2 linked regions of the Geminicoccus roseus DSM 18922 genome follow. The main gene of each other region encodes a partner of the protein of the gene in region 2 in a complex. Links are inferred from orthologs where the notes say so. Each region holds a gene or a part of one and is shown on either strand. Other genes may lie near its edges.

Region 1 (6,862 bases), 1.0 Mb from region 2 along the record:
GGGCGTCGGTCTTGCCCTGGTCGCTGCCCTCGGGGAACATCGCCGGGATTTCCGGGGCGGTGGCGCTGATCTTGAGCGCGTGCTCGCGGACCTGGGCCAGTTCCTCGGGCGAGCCGGTCAAGAGCTCCTTGATGGCGCCCATCTCCTTGCCCAACGCCTTCATGGTGGCCTGCCGCTTCGCGATGATGTCATCATCCTGGGCGAGAAGCGCGGTCGTCGCGGAAAGAGCCGAGACCGCGACGATCACGACTGCAGCGATCCGATGAAGTTGCATCCTGAAGCCCCCCTGGGAGATCATGGATGTTCTCTAGAATCATTCCGCCCGGCGGAAAAGGCATCGGATGGCGGCAGACGTGAGAAATGAGCTGGACAGTCGTGGAGGTCCCGTGATCCAGTTGCGGGAAATGCAGAAGAATGCCAGGGTAGCTGGAATCCTGTTCGATAAGGACGGGACGCTGGTGGATTTCAGGCGTACCTGGATGCCCGCCTACCAGGGCCTTGTCCTCGACTTGGCGCAAGCGGCCGGGCAGGACGGTTCGATGGCAGCCGAACTCGCCGATCTGCTCCTGGCAAGGCTGGGCTATGACGGCGCCAGCGACCGCTTCACGCCGGCCAGCCCGCTGCTCTGGGCGACCAACGACCATCTGGCGAGCCTGCTCCGCCAGCAGCCGGAACTGGGCCACCTGGATGTCGGCGCGATCGCCCACGCGCATTTCGCCGACGCGGAGCGCTACCCGGCAGCACCGGTGGGCGATCTGGCCGGGCTGTTCGCCCGTTTGCGCGGCCACGGCCTGATGCTGGGGATCGCCACCATGGATGCGACCAGCTCGGCGCTGGCGCTGGCGGAGCGTTTCGCCCTGGCGCCGCATCTTTCCTACGTGGCGGGCTACGATGCCGGGCATGGCGCCAAGCCGGAGCCGACCATGGTCCAGGGCTTCTGCGCCGCCACCGGGCTGGAGCCCGGCCAGGTCGCCGTGGTCGGCGACACCCTGGCCGATCTGCAGATGGCCAGGGCCGCCAATGCCGGCCTGGCGGTGGCGGTGCTGACCGGGGCGCTGCCGGCGGAAACCCTGGCGGAGGCGGCCGATCATGTCCTGGAAAGCGTCCAGGATCTGGAAGCTTGGCTGATCGCCACAGGAAGGCTTGCCAGCCGCGCCGAGCGCCGCTAACAACCCGCCACCGAACGGGCGCCCAGGTAGCTCAGTTGGTAGAGCAGCGGACTGAAAATCCGCGTGTCGGCGGTTCAAATCCGTCCCTGGGCACCATCCTTCCCCTCCTGTCAGAACGTCTCGCCGGCCCGGCTTCCCGGCCGCCGCGCATCCGCCACGCGTTGTGTCGCAGGGGCGGGGGCGCTGACGAACCTGCCCGGTCATGGCATGATGAGCCTTGAGCGTGGTCGGCAGGACCGGAGGCCGGCATGACCTTGATGCGATGGCTCAAGCAGCTGGGCGAGCCGCCGATGACCCGGGTGGCGGCCTGGGTCGACGAGCTGACCCAGGACCCGGACGCCAGCGAGGTCGAGACCGAGCTCGATCTCGGCAGCCGGGTCCGGCGCCGCTACCACCTGCTGGCGCGCGACCGGGACCTGCCGCGCCCGGGCTGCCCGGCCTGGATCGTCGGCATCGAGAAGACCGGCAAGCAGCTGGTGGGCTGGCAGGGCGGCAAGGACGCCTGGCCGCTGGGCGGGCGCGGCATGGCCCTGCGCCTGCCCGCCGACGCCGAGCCCGACTTCGTGCGCAATGTCCGCGACCTGATGGACGACCAGGACGGGATGTTCGTCTCGCACATCGCCCATGTGGGCGGGGAGGGGCGTCCCTGGGAGCTGGTCTACGACCTGTTCGACGACATGGAGCAGGGCCGGCACGTGCCGGGCCAGGCCTGGCTGACCGGCTGGGAGGCCATGGAGACCACCCTGGTGTCCGGGGTCACCGCCACCATCCGCGCCGCCGCCGCCGCGCGCCGCCCGGTCACCCACCTGATCCTGGGCGCCATGGGCTGGGACAACGACCAGGCCGAGGCTTTGGCCAACTACCGTCTCCTGATCGCCAAGACCGCCGCGGGCGCTGATGCCGCCGGGCTGCCGTTCCGGCCGCTGTTCGTGGGGATCACCTGGCCCTCGGTGTGGCGGCCGGGCAGCGGGCTGCGCGACGAGGTCGCCAAGCTGGTGGGCTATGCCGCCAAGGCCGACGATGCCGACGAGGTCGGCCTGACCTACTTTGCCTGGCTGTCGCACCGCCTGGTGGAGGCGGCCCAGGCGCAGGCGGCGGAATCCCAGGCGCCGCTGCGGGCCCTCGCGATCGGCCACAGCTTTGGCGGGCGGATCGTCACCCGGGCCGCCTTCACCGGCGCGCTGCTGGAGCCCAAGCCCCCGGCTCCCGGCCTGGACGCGGTGGTCGGCCTGCAGCCGGCCTTCAGCGTCAACCGGTTCCTGGCCGGCCAGGGCGACGAGGGCGCGCCCTATTCCGGCTGGAAGGACGTGCTGGGCAGCGGCTGCCGGCTGGTGTTCACCACCTCCGACCACGACATGGCCAACCCGCAGGCGCGGCTTTTGAGCTTTGCCGAGCATCTGGGCGGGTTCACCGGGCGCAACGACGCGATGCGCCATGCCGGGGTGTTCGTGATCCATGCCGGCGACGCCGACGGGGTGCTGCCCGAGGCGGCGTTTGCCGGCCGGGACCGGATCATCCTGGTGGACGCCACCGCCTTCGTCGCCGAGCATTCCGACGTGTTCCACGAGCCGGTCGGCCGGCTGATGGCCGGCCTGCTGCGCGCCATCGAGGCCGACAACCAGGCCTGAGGCGGGGGCTCTGCGCGAGGCATGGCGCGGTGGCGGCGGTGCGGGCTACCGCGCCCGGCGTTTCCCGGTTACGGAAAAGCCGATGAACACCGACCTCGCCCCGCCGATCGCGGCGCTGGCCGAACGGCTGCTGGCCGGCGAGCGCGCGGCCCTGGCCCGCGCCATCACCCTGATCGAGAGCAGCCGCGCCGACCACCAGGCCGATGCCCAGGCCCTGCTGCGCCGGCTCCTGCCGCATACCGGCCAGGCCGAGCGGATCGGCATCACCGGGGTGCCGGGGGTCGGCAAGAGCAGCTTCATCGAGGCGCTCGGCACCATGCTGACCGGGCAGGGCCACCAGGTGGCGGTGCTGGCGGTGGACCCCTCCAGCTCCCGCAGCGGCGGCTCGATCCTGGGCGACAAGACCCGGATGGCCAGGCTCGCCGCCGATCCCAGGGCGTTCGTCCGCCCGTCCCCTTCCTCCGGAGCGCTGGGCGGCGTGGCGCGCGCCACCCGCGAATCCGGGCTGCTATGCGAGGCGGCCGGCTACGACATCATCCTGGTGGAAACGGTCGGGGTCGGGCAGTCGGAGACCGCGGTCGCCGACATGGTCGACCTGTTCCTGGTGCTGATGCTGCCCGGTGCCGGCGACGAGCTGCAGGGGATCAAGAAGGGCCTGGTCGAGCTGGCCGACCTGATCGCGGTCAACAAGGCCGACGGCGAGCAGATGCTCGCCGCCGAGCAGGCCCGGCGGCACTACCGCAACGCCCTGCGGATCATCGCGCCCGAGGCGGCACCCTGGCGCCCGGACGTGCTGACCGTCTCGGCGCTCACCGGCCAGGGCCTGGCCGAGCTGTGGGCGACCGTGCTGCGCTTTCGCGAGGCGATGGAGGCGGCGGGGCAGCGCCAGGCCAAGCGGCAGGCCCAGCAGGTCCGCTGGATGGACAGCCTGCTGCAGGACCGCCTGCTGGGCCGGCTGGCGCGGCACCGGGAAGCCGCGGCCGAACTCGCCGCCTGCCGCCGCGAGGTCGCCGCCGGGCAGGAGACCCCGCTGCGGGCGGTGGAGCGGGTGCTGGGCGCCTTCCAGGGCGGCTGAGGCCGGGACGTCTTGCTCAGAAGCCGAAGCCGATCCCGACACCGACCGAACTGCCGGACGTGCCGAAGCTGCCATAGCCGCCATAGCCGTAGCCGCCATAGCGGTCGTAGCTGTAGCGCTCGGCATACGGGTCGGGGAACAGGTTGTGGCCGGTGCGGCGCAGGAGCTCGCTGACGTCGCCCTCGCTGTCGCTGGCCGCCGCGGCGCGCAGATGCGCCACCGTGCTGGGGCCGTCGCAGACCAGGGCCATCAGCCGGCTGGTGTCGCCAAAGCCGGAGCCCAGCACCGCCTCCGGCCCGCAGGCCCGCCAGGGCGACAGCTGCTCGGGCGGGCCGAACAGCAGGATCACCCGCGCCGCCTCGGCCGAAGCCTCGGGCTGGGCGACGAACTGCGCGGAGGTGCCGACCACCTCGGCGCCCAGCGCCTGCGCGACCTGGGCGGGATCCAGCCCGCCGGGAACCGGGCCCTGCACCACCACCGCCATCGGCCCGGAGCTGTTCACCTCCTGGAGCAGCATGCGGGCGGAGCGGGGGTCGCCGTCGGCATAGCGGCCGATTTCCGGGCTCGAGGCGCAGGCGCCGAGCCCCAGGACCGATGCGGCCAGCGCCAGCCGGAGCGCCCGCCATCCGCCCGTCTTTCCGATCCGCGCCATCCTCGACCCCTCGTCATCGTTGCACCGGGCCTGCATCCGCAGTGTAGAGATGCATTCCGTCGATGCGACCTTACATGAGGAGCAACGCCGGAACGTCCCTCCGGCTCCGGCCGCCATGCCGGCGCATTCCGATTTCCGAGGCCATCGATGACCCTCTACGACCAGCTCAAAGCCGACCGCCTTTCCGCCATGAAGGCCCGCGACGAGGTGGCCAAGAACCTGCTGGGCACCCTGCTTGCGGCGGCCGGCAAGGACAGCAAGTCGCCGGACGACGACACGGTGGTGCGGACCATCCGGGCCTTCCTGAAGAGCGTCGAGGAAACCATCGGCCACCTGGCCGGCCGCGATATTTCGGTCCAGGAGCGCGAGAAGGCGATCCTGGAATCCTACCTGCCGACCGTGCTGGACGAGGACGCCACCCGTGCTTCGGTGGAAGCGATCGTGGCCGGGCTCCCGGACCGCTCGCCCAGGCAGATGGGCAAGGTGATGGCGGAACTGAAGGCGCGCCACGGCTCCGCCATCGACCTGAAGCTCGCCAACCCCATGGTCAAGGACGCGCTGAGCGGCTGACCGGCGGCGCGCGCGCAGGCGGGCGCCGTTCAGGCGGCCTGGCTGCGCCCGGGCCGGCAGAACCGGGCGTTGCGCGAGCGCAGCATCGGCGGGGTGGGCTCGAAGGCGGCAAGCTCGCCGCGACGGCGCGCCACCAGCTGGCGGCGGCGCTCCAGTTCGGGCGAGAAATGCGCGGAACTCCGGTGCAGGGTGAGGGCCGGGTGGAGCAGGTCGCCGGCCATGAAGCTGGAATGCGCCATCAGCCGGCCCATCGTGTCGAGCAGCGACAGGGCCAGCCAGTCGGCCTCGACCGTGCCGGGCTCGTGCACCGGCGGAACGGCCGGGCCCGGCCCGCCGCCGTCTTCGCCGCCGCCGCCGCCGCCGCCATCGAACGGCCGGGCGATCGCCAGGGCGGGCTCGTCCAGCGCCAGCCGGCCGGACTGCAGCAGGTGCAGGAGCGGCCGCAGCGCCTCCAGGGCGGTGGTGCGGGCGCCGGTGGCGGCGAGCAGGCGGACCAGGGCGATCAGCCGGGCGGGATGGTGGATCAGGTCGACGAAGTCGCGCAGCCCGCCAAGCCAGGCGGTGGCCAGGGTCTCGGCCCGGGCGATCCGCGCCGCCAGCGGCAGGCCCTCGCCCAGACAGGCGGCGATCCCGGCGCAGGCCTCCGGCCAGTTCCGGGTGAACGGGTCCGGCGGCGGGGCCCGGTCCCGGACGCGCGCCGCCGCGATTGCCGCCGGGGTCGCCAGCAGCCCGCGCGCAGCCAGTTCGGCAGCCCGCTCCGGCGGGCAGGCGATCAGGTTCAGGGTGAAGTCGTCCAGAAAGCCGGCATCGAGCGGCGCCGCCGCGTCGAACCCCGGCAGGAGATGGTAGAGCTGGAATCCCGCCGCCTGCAGGATCTCGCCGGCCACAAGCCCGGCGGCCGGGTCGCCCGGGTCCAGGCGGACCAGCAGAATCGGCGTGTTGTCCCGCCGCCCGGAACCGGCGGCACTCAGGCCAGGCACCGCCTGCGCATCGAGCCGGACCAGGTCGAACGGGCCCTCGGCCATGAGCAGGCGGCCGATCGTCCAGCCGGGCCGGCGGACTTGGCCGGACGCGGGCGCCTGTCCCGGCCCGGCTGTCTGGTCCGGGCCCGCGGCCAGGGCGATCCGCTGCGGGTCCAGCCAGGGAAGGTCGTTGATGCGCCGGGTGAGCTGCAGGCGCTCATGGAGGTCCGGGGCGGCCTCGCAGACAAGCATGCGCCCGCCGGGCCCGGCGGCGCGGGCGAGGCTCGCCGCAAGCACGCCGCAGCCAGCCGCGCTGTCCAAAACCCTCCAGCCCGGCCGGACCGCCCGGCGCAGCCAGGCAAGTTCCGGCTCGAACCAGTCCTCCTGCTCGAACAGGACCCAGGACGGCATCGCCGACAGGTCGTTGGCGGCGGCGACCCGCACGCCGTCCACCAGCTCGATCTCGACCGGCAGGTCGCGGGGGCGGCCAGGGTCGAGCCGCATGTCCCGCCGCTGCCTGGAACCGTTCATCCACGACGCCCCTTCGATCCTGCCGCCGGCCGAGCATAGCCCAGCCGGGTTAACGGGATCCTAACGGGGCCCGGTCATTCCTCGATCGCCGAGGCCAGGATCGCGCCGCGCGACGCCATCACGTAGAGGCCCAGATGATGGGTCAGCGCCTGGGGATGGGCGGCGGTGTCGGGCAGGCCCAGGCTGCGCGCGGTCTCCAGCGGCATGTCGTAGGTGGCGCAGGCCGGCTCCAGGACCACGATGTCGCGCAGGGTCGGCACGAGGCCGTGGTTGCG
Region 2 (6,924 bases):
CGCTCCAGGATCTCCAGGGTGCCGTCGCTGGAGGCCCCGTCGATCAGGATGTGCTCGATAGCGCGACCGCGCTGTCCGGCTACCGATTCAAGGCTCGCCTCCAGGGTGGAAGCCGCGTTGCGGCAGACGGTGACGATCGAGACCAGCGGCAATCCGGAACACTCACAATTCGGACGGTTTTCGGGCCAGCTTGGTGAGGACCATCCAGGGTAGCGCGATCGAGACGATCATGACGCCTGCCAGGATCAGCATCTCCTGCCGGCCCAGCGGCACTCCGTTTTGCCGGAGGTTGAGATACATCAGGTAGCAGGCGATGATACCGGAGATTCCGAACACACAGGTCAGTACGGTCCGTAATCGCCGATAGAAGAGGTAGCGCCGGTAGGCGCTGCGATAGCGGACTGCCACGAACATCCCCTCTGCATGCGTGAACAGGCCGCAAATCTACGGTTTATTGTGCAACGCAGCAAGGACGACATGGCAGATCCGGTTAGTTTCCGGTAATGTTGATGCTCCGTGATCTGAGCGACGCAGCAGCCCTGCCGCTTACCAGGTTCCGATGTTCTCCGCGGACTTCCATGGTTCCGCCGGCTCCAGGGCACCGCCCTTCTGCAGGATCTCGATCGAGATCCCGTCCGGCGACTTCACGAACGCCATGCGTCCGTCACGCGGCGGGCGGTTGATGGTCACGCCGTTGTCCTGCAGGTGCTTGCAGAAGGCGTAGATGTCGTCGACCTCGTAGGCGAGATGGCCGAAGTTCCGGCCGCCGGTATAGGTCTCCGGGTCCCAGTTGTAGGTCAGCTCGATCGGCGCGTCGGGATTGTCCGGAGCCGCCAGGAACACCAGCGTGTAGCGGCCCTTCTCGCTCTCGCTGCGCCGGGTCTCCTTGAGGCCGAGCAGGTCACGGTAGAAGTGCAGCGACTGCTCGAGATCGGTCACCCGGACCATCGTGTGCAGGTAGCGCAAGCCGGTTCCTCCGAATGCTTGGGTGGCGATGATGTAGGGCGGGGCGATCGAGCGCGCCAGGAGCATGTCGGCCGTGGTGGTCCTCGACCCTGGTCCGACGTATCGTTGCGGGCAGGGGGACGGCCCAGCCGGTTCCCCTGCCCGACGTCGCCGGAGATCATCCCCGTGGCCCCGCTGCCGAGCCTAGCTGAAGAGTTTCCTGCGCCCGACCTCGGCACGTGGCGGGCGCTGGTCGAGAAGGGCCTGAAAGGTGCCGATTTCGACCAGCGGCTGCTGGCGCGCACCGAGGATGGCATTCCGCTTCCCCCGCTGTTCACGCGCCATGACGAACTGCCGGAGCCGGGCCTGCCCGGAACGGCGCCCTGGGTGCGCGGGTCCGCCGCGGCAAGGACCGGCTGGGACATCCGTGCCCTTTGCCGCCTGCCCGACCCGCTTGCGGCCAACCGGGCGATCCTGGCGGACCTGGCCGGCGGCGCCAGCTCGATCCTGCTGGATGCGGCGGACCTCGATCCGGCCGACCTGCGGCTGGTGCTGGACGGGGTGATGCTGGACCTGGCGCCGGTCTACCTGCGCCGGAGCATCGAAGACTTGCAGCGGCGGGACCTGCTGCCTGCGGGCGTCATCGTCGTCCATGATCCGGTGGAGTGCTGGGCTGCGGGCCTGGTGGACGCTCCCGGCCGCATGCTGGACGCGATCTCGGGCGAGGGATTCGCGCGCATGCCCGACCTCCGCCTGGCGGTGGGCGGTGCGGTGTTCGACGATGCCGGCGCCAGCGATGCCGAGGAGATCGGGCTCACGGCCGCCGCGGTGATCGGGCATGCCCGTCGCCTGGACGAGATGGGAGTGGCGCCGGAGCTGGCGCTCGGCCGGATGATCCTGGGCGTCACCACCAGCGCCGATTTCTTCGCGGGCATCGCCAAGCTGCGGGCACTGCGCCGCCTGTGGGGGCGGTTGACCGAGGTGCTGGGCATCGACCTGCCCCCGGTTGTGCATGCCACCACCTCAGCGCGGATGCTGGCCCGCTACGACGCCTCGACCAACCTGCTGCGCAACACGATCGCGGCGGCAGCCGCCGGCATGGGCGGGGCGGACGCCGTGACGGTCCTGCCGCACGACCATGCCATCGGCCTGCCCAAGCCGTTCGCGGCCAGGATGGCCCGCAACATCCAGAATGTCCTCCAGGAGGAGAGCCGCCTGGGCCTGGTGGCCGATCCTGCCGGCGGGAGCTGGTATGTCGAGCAACTGACCGACGGGTTGGCCAAGGCAGCCTGGGCGATCGTGAACAAAGTCGAGGCCGCCGGCGGCCTCGACGCCGCCTGCCGGGATGGTCTGGTGGAGGCGTTGCTGGCGGAGCGGCGGGAGGCGCGTCGCCAGCGGATCGCGACCCGCGAGCGAACCATCGTCGGGATCAGCCGGTTCTCGGATGCGGCGGAGCGGACTGCCCCTTCGCGTCCTGCCGAGCCGGAGCGCCGACTGCCGCGGGTTCGCGACGCGGCGCCGTTCGAGGACCTGCGCGAGCGCGTGCTGGCGGCGGAGACACCCCCGGTCCGGATCGTGACCCTGGGCCCGGCCACGCGCCATGCCGCCCGCCTGGGCTTCGGCCTCGACCTGTTCGCGGCGGCCGGGCTGCGCACCGTCGTCACCGACGACGCCGGCTCCGGCTCGGCCCGGCTCTCGGTGCTGGCGGGTGCCGACGAGGACTATGCAGAGCAGGGCCCCGACCTGGCGCGCCGGCTGGCGGCGTCGGGCGAGGTCCACCTGCTCGGCCGCCCGAAGGCGCTGGAGGAAACGCTGCGGGCGGCCGGGGTGACGCGCTTCGTGGCCCAGGGAGAGGACATGGTCGCCTATCTCGGCGAGGTGGTGGAGCGGCTGGCATGAGCAGGATCCCGAACTTCAGCGACGTGGAATTGGGGTCGCTGGCACCGGCCACGGTTCGTCCGGGCCAGGTGCGGGCCACCCATGACACGCCCGAGACGATCCCGCTCTCGGCGGTCTACACCTCCGCCGACCGGGCCGGCCTGGAGATGCTGGACAGCCTGCCCGGCATCCCGCCGTTCCTGCGCGGCCCCTACCCGACCATGTATGTCCAGTCGCCCTGGACCATCCGGCAATATGCCGGGTTCTCGACCGCAGAGGCCAGCAACGCCTTCTATCGGCGCAATCTTGCTGCCGGGCAGAAGGGCCTGTCGATCGCCTTCGACCTCGCCACCCATCGCGGCTACGACAGCGACCATCCGCGCGTGGCCGGCGATGTCGGCATGGCCGGGGTGGCGATCGATTCGATCCTGGACATGCGCCAGCTGTTCGACGGCATCCCGCTCGACCAGATGAGCGTGTCGATGACCATGAACGGCGCGGTTCTGCCGGTGCTGGCGCTCTATGTGGTGGCAGCCGAGGAGCAGGGCGTGCCGGCGGCGAAGCTGACCGGTACGATCCAGAACGACATCCTCAAGGAGTTCATGGTCCGCAACACCTATATCTTTCCGCCCAAGAACAGCATGCGGATCATCTCGGACATCTTCGCCTACACGGCAGAGCACATGCCGAGGTTCAACTCGATCAGCATTTCCGGCTACCACATGCAGGAAGCCGGAGCGACCGCCGACCTGGAACTCGGCTACACCCTGGCGGACGGTGTCGAATATGTGCGCGCCGGCATCGCTGCCGGGCTGCCGGTGGACGCGTTCGCGCCGCGCCTGTCGTTCTTCTGGGCGATCGGCATGAACTTCTACATGGAGGTCGCCAAGCTGCGCGCCGGCCGGCTGCTCTGGGCCAGGTTGATGAAGCAGTTCCGGCCAGAGGACCAGCGCTCGCTGAGCCTGCGCACCCACTGCCAGACCAGCGGCTGGTCGCTGACTGCCCAGGACGTGTTCAACAACGTCACCCGCACCATGATCGAGGCGATGGCCGCCACCCAAGGACATACCCAGTCCCTGCACACCAACTCGCTGGACGAGGCGCTGGCGCTGCCGACGGACTTCTCGGCCCGGATCGCGCGAAACACCCAGATCCTCCTGCAGCAGGAAAGCGGCACGACCCGCCCGGCCGATCCCTGGGGCGGTTCCTACTTCATCGAGAGGCTCACCCAGGATCTGGCCGAGCGGGCCTGGGCGCATATCGAGGAGGTCGAGGCGTCGGGCGGCATGGCCCGGGCGATCGAGCGCGGCATCCCCAAGCTGCGGATCGAGGAGGCGGCCGCCCGCACCCAGGCGCGCATCGATTCCGGCCAGCAGACCGTGGTCGGGGTCAACAAGTACCTGGTGGACGAGGACGAGAAGATCGAGGTCCTCAAGGTCGACAACAGCGCGGTGCGCGCGGCGCAGCTGGAAAAGCTGGCGCGGCTGAAGGCGGAGCGGAACGGCAATGCGGTCGAGGCGGCGCTCGATTCCCTGTCGAGGATGGCGGAGAGCGGCACCGGCAACCTTCTGGCCGGCTCCATCGACGCGGCCAGGGCAGGGGCCACGGTCGGCGAGATGACGTTGGCGCTGGAGCGGGTCTGGGGCCGCCACGTAGCCGAGATCCGCTCGATCACCGGGGTGTACGGGAAGGAAACCATGTCGGTGCCCAAGGTCGCCAAGGTCCGCCAAATGGTCGAGGCGTTCGCCGAGCAGGACGGGAGGCGCCCGCGCATCCTGATCTGCAAGATGGGCCAGGACGGCCATGACCGCGGCCAGAAAGTGATCGCGTCGAGCTTTGCGGACCTGGGCTTCGACGTGGATATCGGCCCCTTGTTCCAGATGCCGTCGGAGGCTGCCCAGCAGGCGGTCGACAACGACGTCCATGTGGTGGGGGTGTCCAGCCTCGCCGCCGGCCACCTGACCCTGGTGCCAGAACTCAAGGCCGAACTGTCGGCGCGAGGCCGGGACGACATCCTGATCGTGGTGGGCGGGGTGATCCCGCCCCAGGACTACGACGCCCTCCATGCCGCCGGAGCCGCCGCGATCTTCCCGCCAGGCACGGTGATCGCCGACGCGGCGGAAAAGCTGGTGGCCCGGCTGAACGAGATGCAGGGCTACGACGTGGCGGTCTGATCAGCCCCGGCCGGATCGGCGAAGGCCGCTTCGGCTAGATGCAGGGCATGGCCGCGGATGTCCGCTGGCCAGTGGGCAATGGCGTCGGTGAACTTCGCACGGTTGCCGGCATAGAGGCCGCGGGCGGCTTCCTCGTAGCCCGGCCGGTCCCCGGCGATGGCCACCATGAAGCGGTCGGTCGCTTCCTTGGCCTGCCGGGCCCGATCCGCCGGCGCATGGCTGGCCCTGGCCTGGTCGACCAGCTTGCGCAGCGCCACCGAGGCGCCGCCCGGCTGGCTGCCGAGCCACTCCCAGTGCCGCGGCAGCAGGGTCACCTCCCGCGCGACCACGCCCAGCCTCGGCCGGCCCGGACCGCGCAGGTTGGCCTGAGCTGCCGCTGCCTCGTTTCTTGAGCGAGGCAACGGCAGCCCGCTGCGCAGGTCGATGTCGACGGTGCGCCCGGTCCGGTCGTCGAAAACCAGCACCTCGGCGGCGCCAGTGTCGTGCAATACTGCCACCGCGGCTTCCAGCACCGCCTCCGGAGATCCGGACAGGAGGCGTCGGGTGCCGGTGAAGGCGGTGTACTGCTCGGGCGAACTGCTCATGTCGGCACTCCCTCAGCCAGGTGTGCCGCTTTATACCCGGATATAATTCGGGCGCACAATATACCCGGGTATAATTCATCTTGAGTGCGTGCTCAGGCGTCGCCGCCCGAGAAGATGTCCTTGCGGATCACCGCATGGACTCCGAAATTGCCGTCCACCACCTGGGTCACCCCGAAATCAACCCCGATGGACATCAGCGAGATCGCCTCGTCCTCGGTGAGGCCCTTGGCGTTCATCAGGAACTGCCGCATCTTGCGGAACGCATCGCGCATGGCACCGTCGACGGACGACTTGGAGTAGATGGCAGACTGCGCGTCGGCTCCCAGCTCCGACAGGTAGTTGGCATAGGTGAAGCCATGGACGACCCAGTCGTCCTTGGTCTCCAGCATCGGGAAGTCGAGGCCCTCGAGCGCCGTCCCGGCCAGGTCCTTCTTCTTGTGCAGGATGAGTTGGAAGGTGCCGGTCAGCGAGCACTCGATCGCGGTGCCGCACAATTCGGAATCACCCTGCGACGCATGGGAGTCGCCGATCGACAGGAGGGCGCCCTCAACCGCGACCGGGTAGTACATCACGGCACCCTTGCCGACGCGCCAGTTGTCCATGTTGCCGCCGAAATAGCCGGGCGGGATCGAATCGACCATGTCGGCTTCGCGCGGCGCCACCGCGATCACGCCGAAATGCGGCCGGATCGGGACCCGGACGTTCTTCAGGACGCCGTAGGTGCGCTCGGTGAGGCTGTGGTCGACCGGCACGCCCGGATAGTCGATCGTGGGGTGCACGACGCCGAACGGATCGGTCTGCGGCACCCAGCGGAAGTTGTAGACGGCCTTGGCCCAGCTGCGCTCCCCCGTCGCGTCGATCTCGTAGATCGTGACCACCTCGCGCGGCTTGGGCTCGGTGAGCAGGTCGTTGTAGTGATAGCCCCACCACGCCGCGGCGTTGCTGCCGAAGGCCTTGCCGGCGAACTCGGGATTGGCGCTGGGACGCGGCTCGACGTCCAGGATGCGCACCTCCAGGACGTCCCCTGGCTCGGCGCCCCGGACATGGACGGGGCCAGTGCAGATATGGACGCCGAAGCCCTCGCCGGCGCCGCGGCCATGGATCGAGGCGTCCATCGGACCGGCGCCCCGCCGGTCGACATTCTTCTGGTCCTTCGTCCAGTGGAACACGCTCTCGGCGCCCGGATCGCCCTTGATCATCCGCTCCGCATCGTCGTTCGCGTGATGGGTGAGCGCCTCGATGGTGACGAGGTCGCCGGAATTCACCTCCAGCTGCGGCTTCAGGAGCTTGCTGAAATAGCCCCAGTGGACCGTGTCGGCGGTGGCGGGCAGGTAGTGGTAGCC

What was found. Proteins that work in one complex are often made in the same cells at the same time.
Region 1: the proteins of scpA (region 2) and meaB are in contact, whole or in part, in a crystal structure (PDB 8DPB), measured with the Methylorubrum extorquens proteins. The link is inferred for Geminicoccus roseus DSM 18922 from one-to-one orthologs. Residues at the interface, in SOR27001.1 of Methylorubrum extorquens: Glu577, Glu578, Asn579, Asp580, Gly581, Arg582, Arg583, Arg585, His596, Ala604, Ser605, Ala608, Asp609, Gly611, Phe612, Asp613, Val614, Asp615, Ile616, Gly617, Pro618, Leu619, Glu625, Arg628, Gln629, Val631, Glu632, Asn633, Asp634, Glu661; in SOR26638.1 of Methylorubrum extorquens: Arg20, Ala21, Ala24, Arg25, Thr28, Ser32, Arg33, Arg34, His37, Thr98, Gly99, Gly100, Ser101, Ile102, Leu103, Lys106, Thr107, Ala110, Ala113, Ile114, Asp115, Arg116, Ala118, Phe119, Ile120, Arg121, Pro122, Pro124.

The regions. Positions count from the first base shown.
Region 1 is NZ_KE386572.1:3,692,703-3,699,564, forward strand. The notes cover bases 1,939-4,875. They hold meaB (methylmalonyl Co-A mutase-associated GTPase MeaB), read left to right. Parts: upstream 1,939-2,879; coding sequence 2,880-3,872; downstream 3,873-4,875. Other genes in these bases: GEMRO_RS0118400 (hypothetical protein), read left to right, coding at 1,939-2,797; GEMRO_RS0118410 (hypothetical protein), read right to left, coding at 3,889-4,524; GEMRO_RS0118415 (GatB/YqeY domain-containing protein), read left to right, coding at 4,672-4,875. Outside these bases: GEMRO_RS0118385 (c-type cytochrome), read right to left, coding at 1-274; GEMRO_RS0118390 (HAD family hydrolase), read left to right, coding at 387-1,169; more of GEMRO_RS0118400, read left to right, coding at 1,418-1,938; more of GEMRO_RS0118415, read left to right, coding at 4,876-5,094; GEMRO_RS0118420 (hypothetical protein), read right to left, coding at 5,124-6,560; GEMRO_RS0118425 (isochorismatase family protein), read right to left, coding at 6,662-6,862. UniProt on the Escherichia coli protein: Binds and hydrolyzes GTP. Likely functions as a G-protein chaperone that assists AdoCbl cofactor delivery to the methylmalonyl-CoA mutase (MCM) ScpA and reactivation of the enzyme during catalysis.
Region 2 is NZ_KE386572.1:2,668,666-2,675,589, forward strand. The notes cover bases 2,420-5,418. They hold scpA (methylmalonyl-CoA mutase), read left to right. Parts: upstream 2,420-2,840; coding sequence 2,841-4,997; downstream 4,998-5,418. Other genes in these bases: GEMRO_RS29550 (methylmalonyl-CoA mutase family protein), read left to right, coding at 2,420-2,844; GEMRO_RS0113545 (DUF2239 family protein), read right to left, coding at 4,979-5,418. Also shown: GEMRO_RS32690 (glycosyltransferase family 2 protein), read right to left, coding at 1-152; GEMRO_RS0113525 (hypothetical protein), read right to left, coding at 163-414; GEMRO_RS0113530 (VOC family protein), read right to left, coding at 547-966; more of GEMRO_RS29550, read left to right, coding at 1,132-2,419; more of GEMRO_RS0113545, read right to left, coding at 5,419-5,581; GEMRO_RS0113550 (acetamidase/formamidase family protein), read right to left, coding at 5,674-6,924. UniProt on the Escherichia coli protein: Catalyzes the interconversion of succinyl-CoA and methylmalonyl-CoA. Could be part of a pathway that converts succinate to propionate.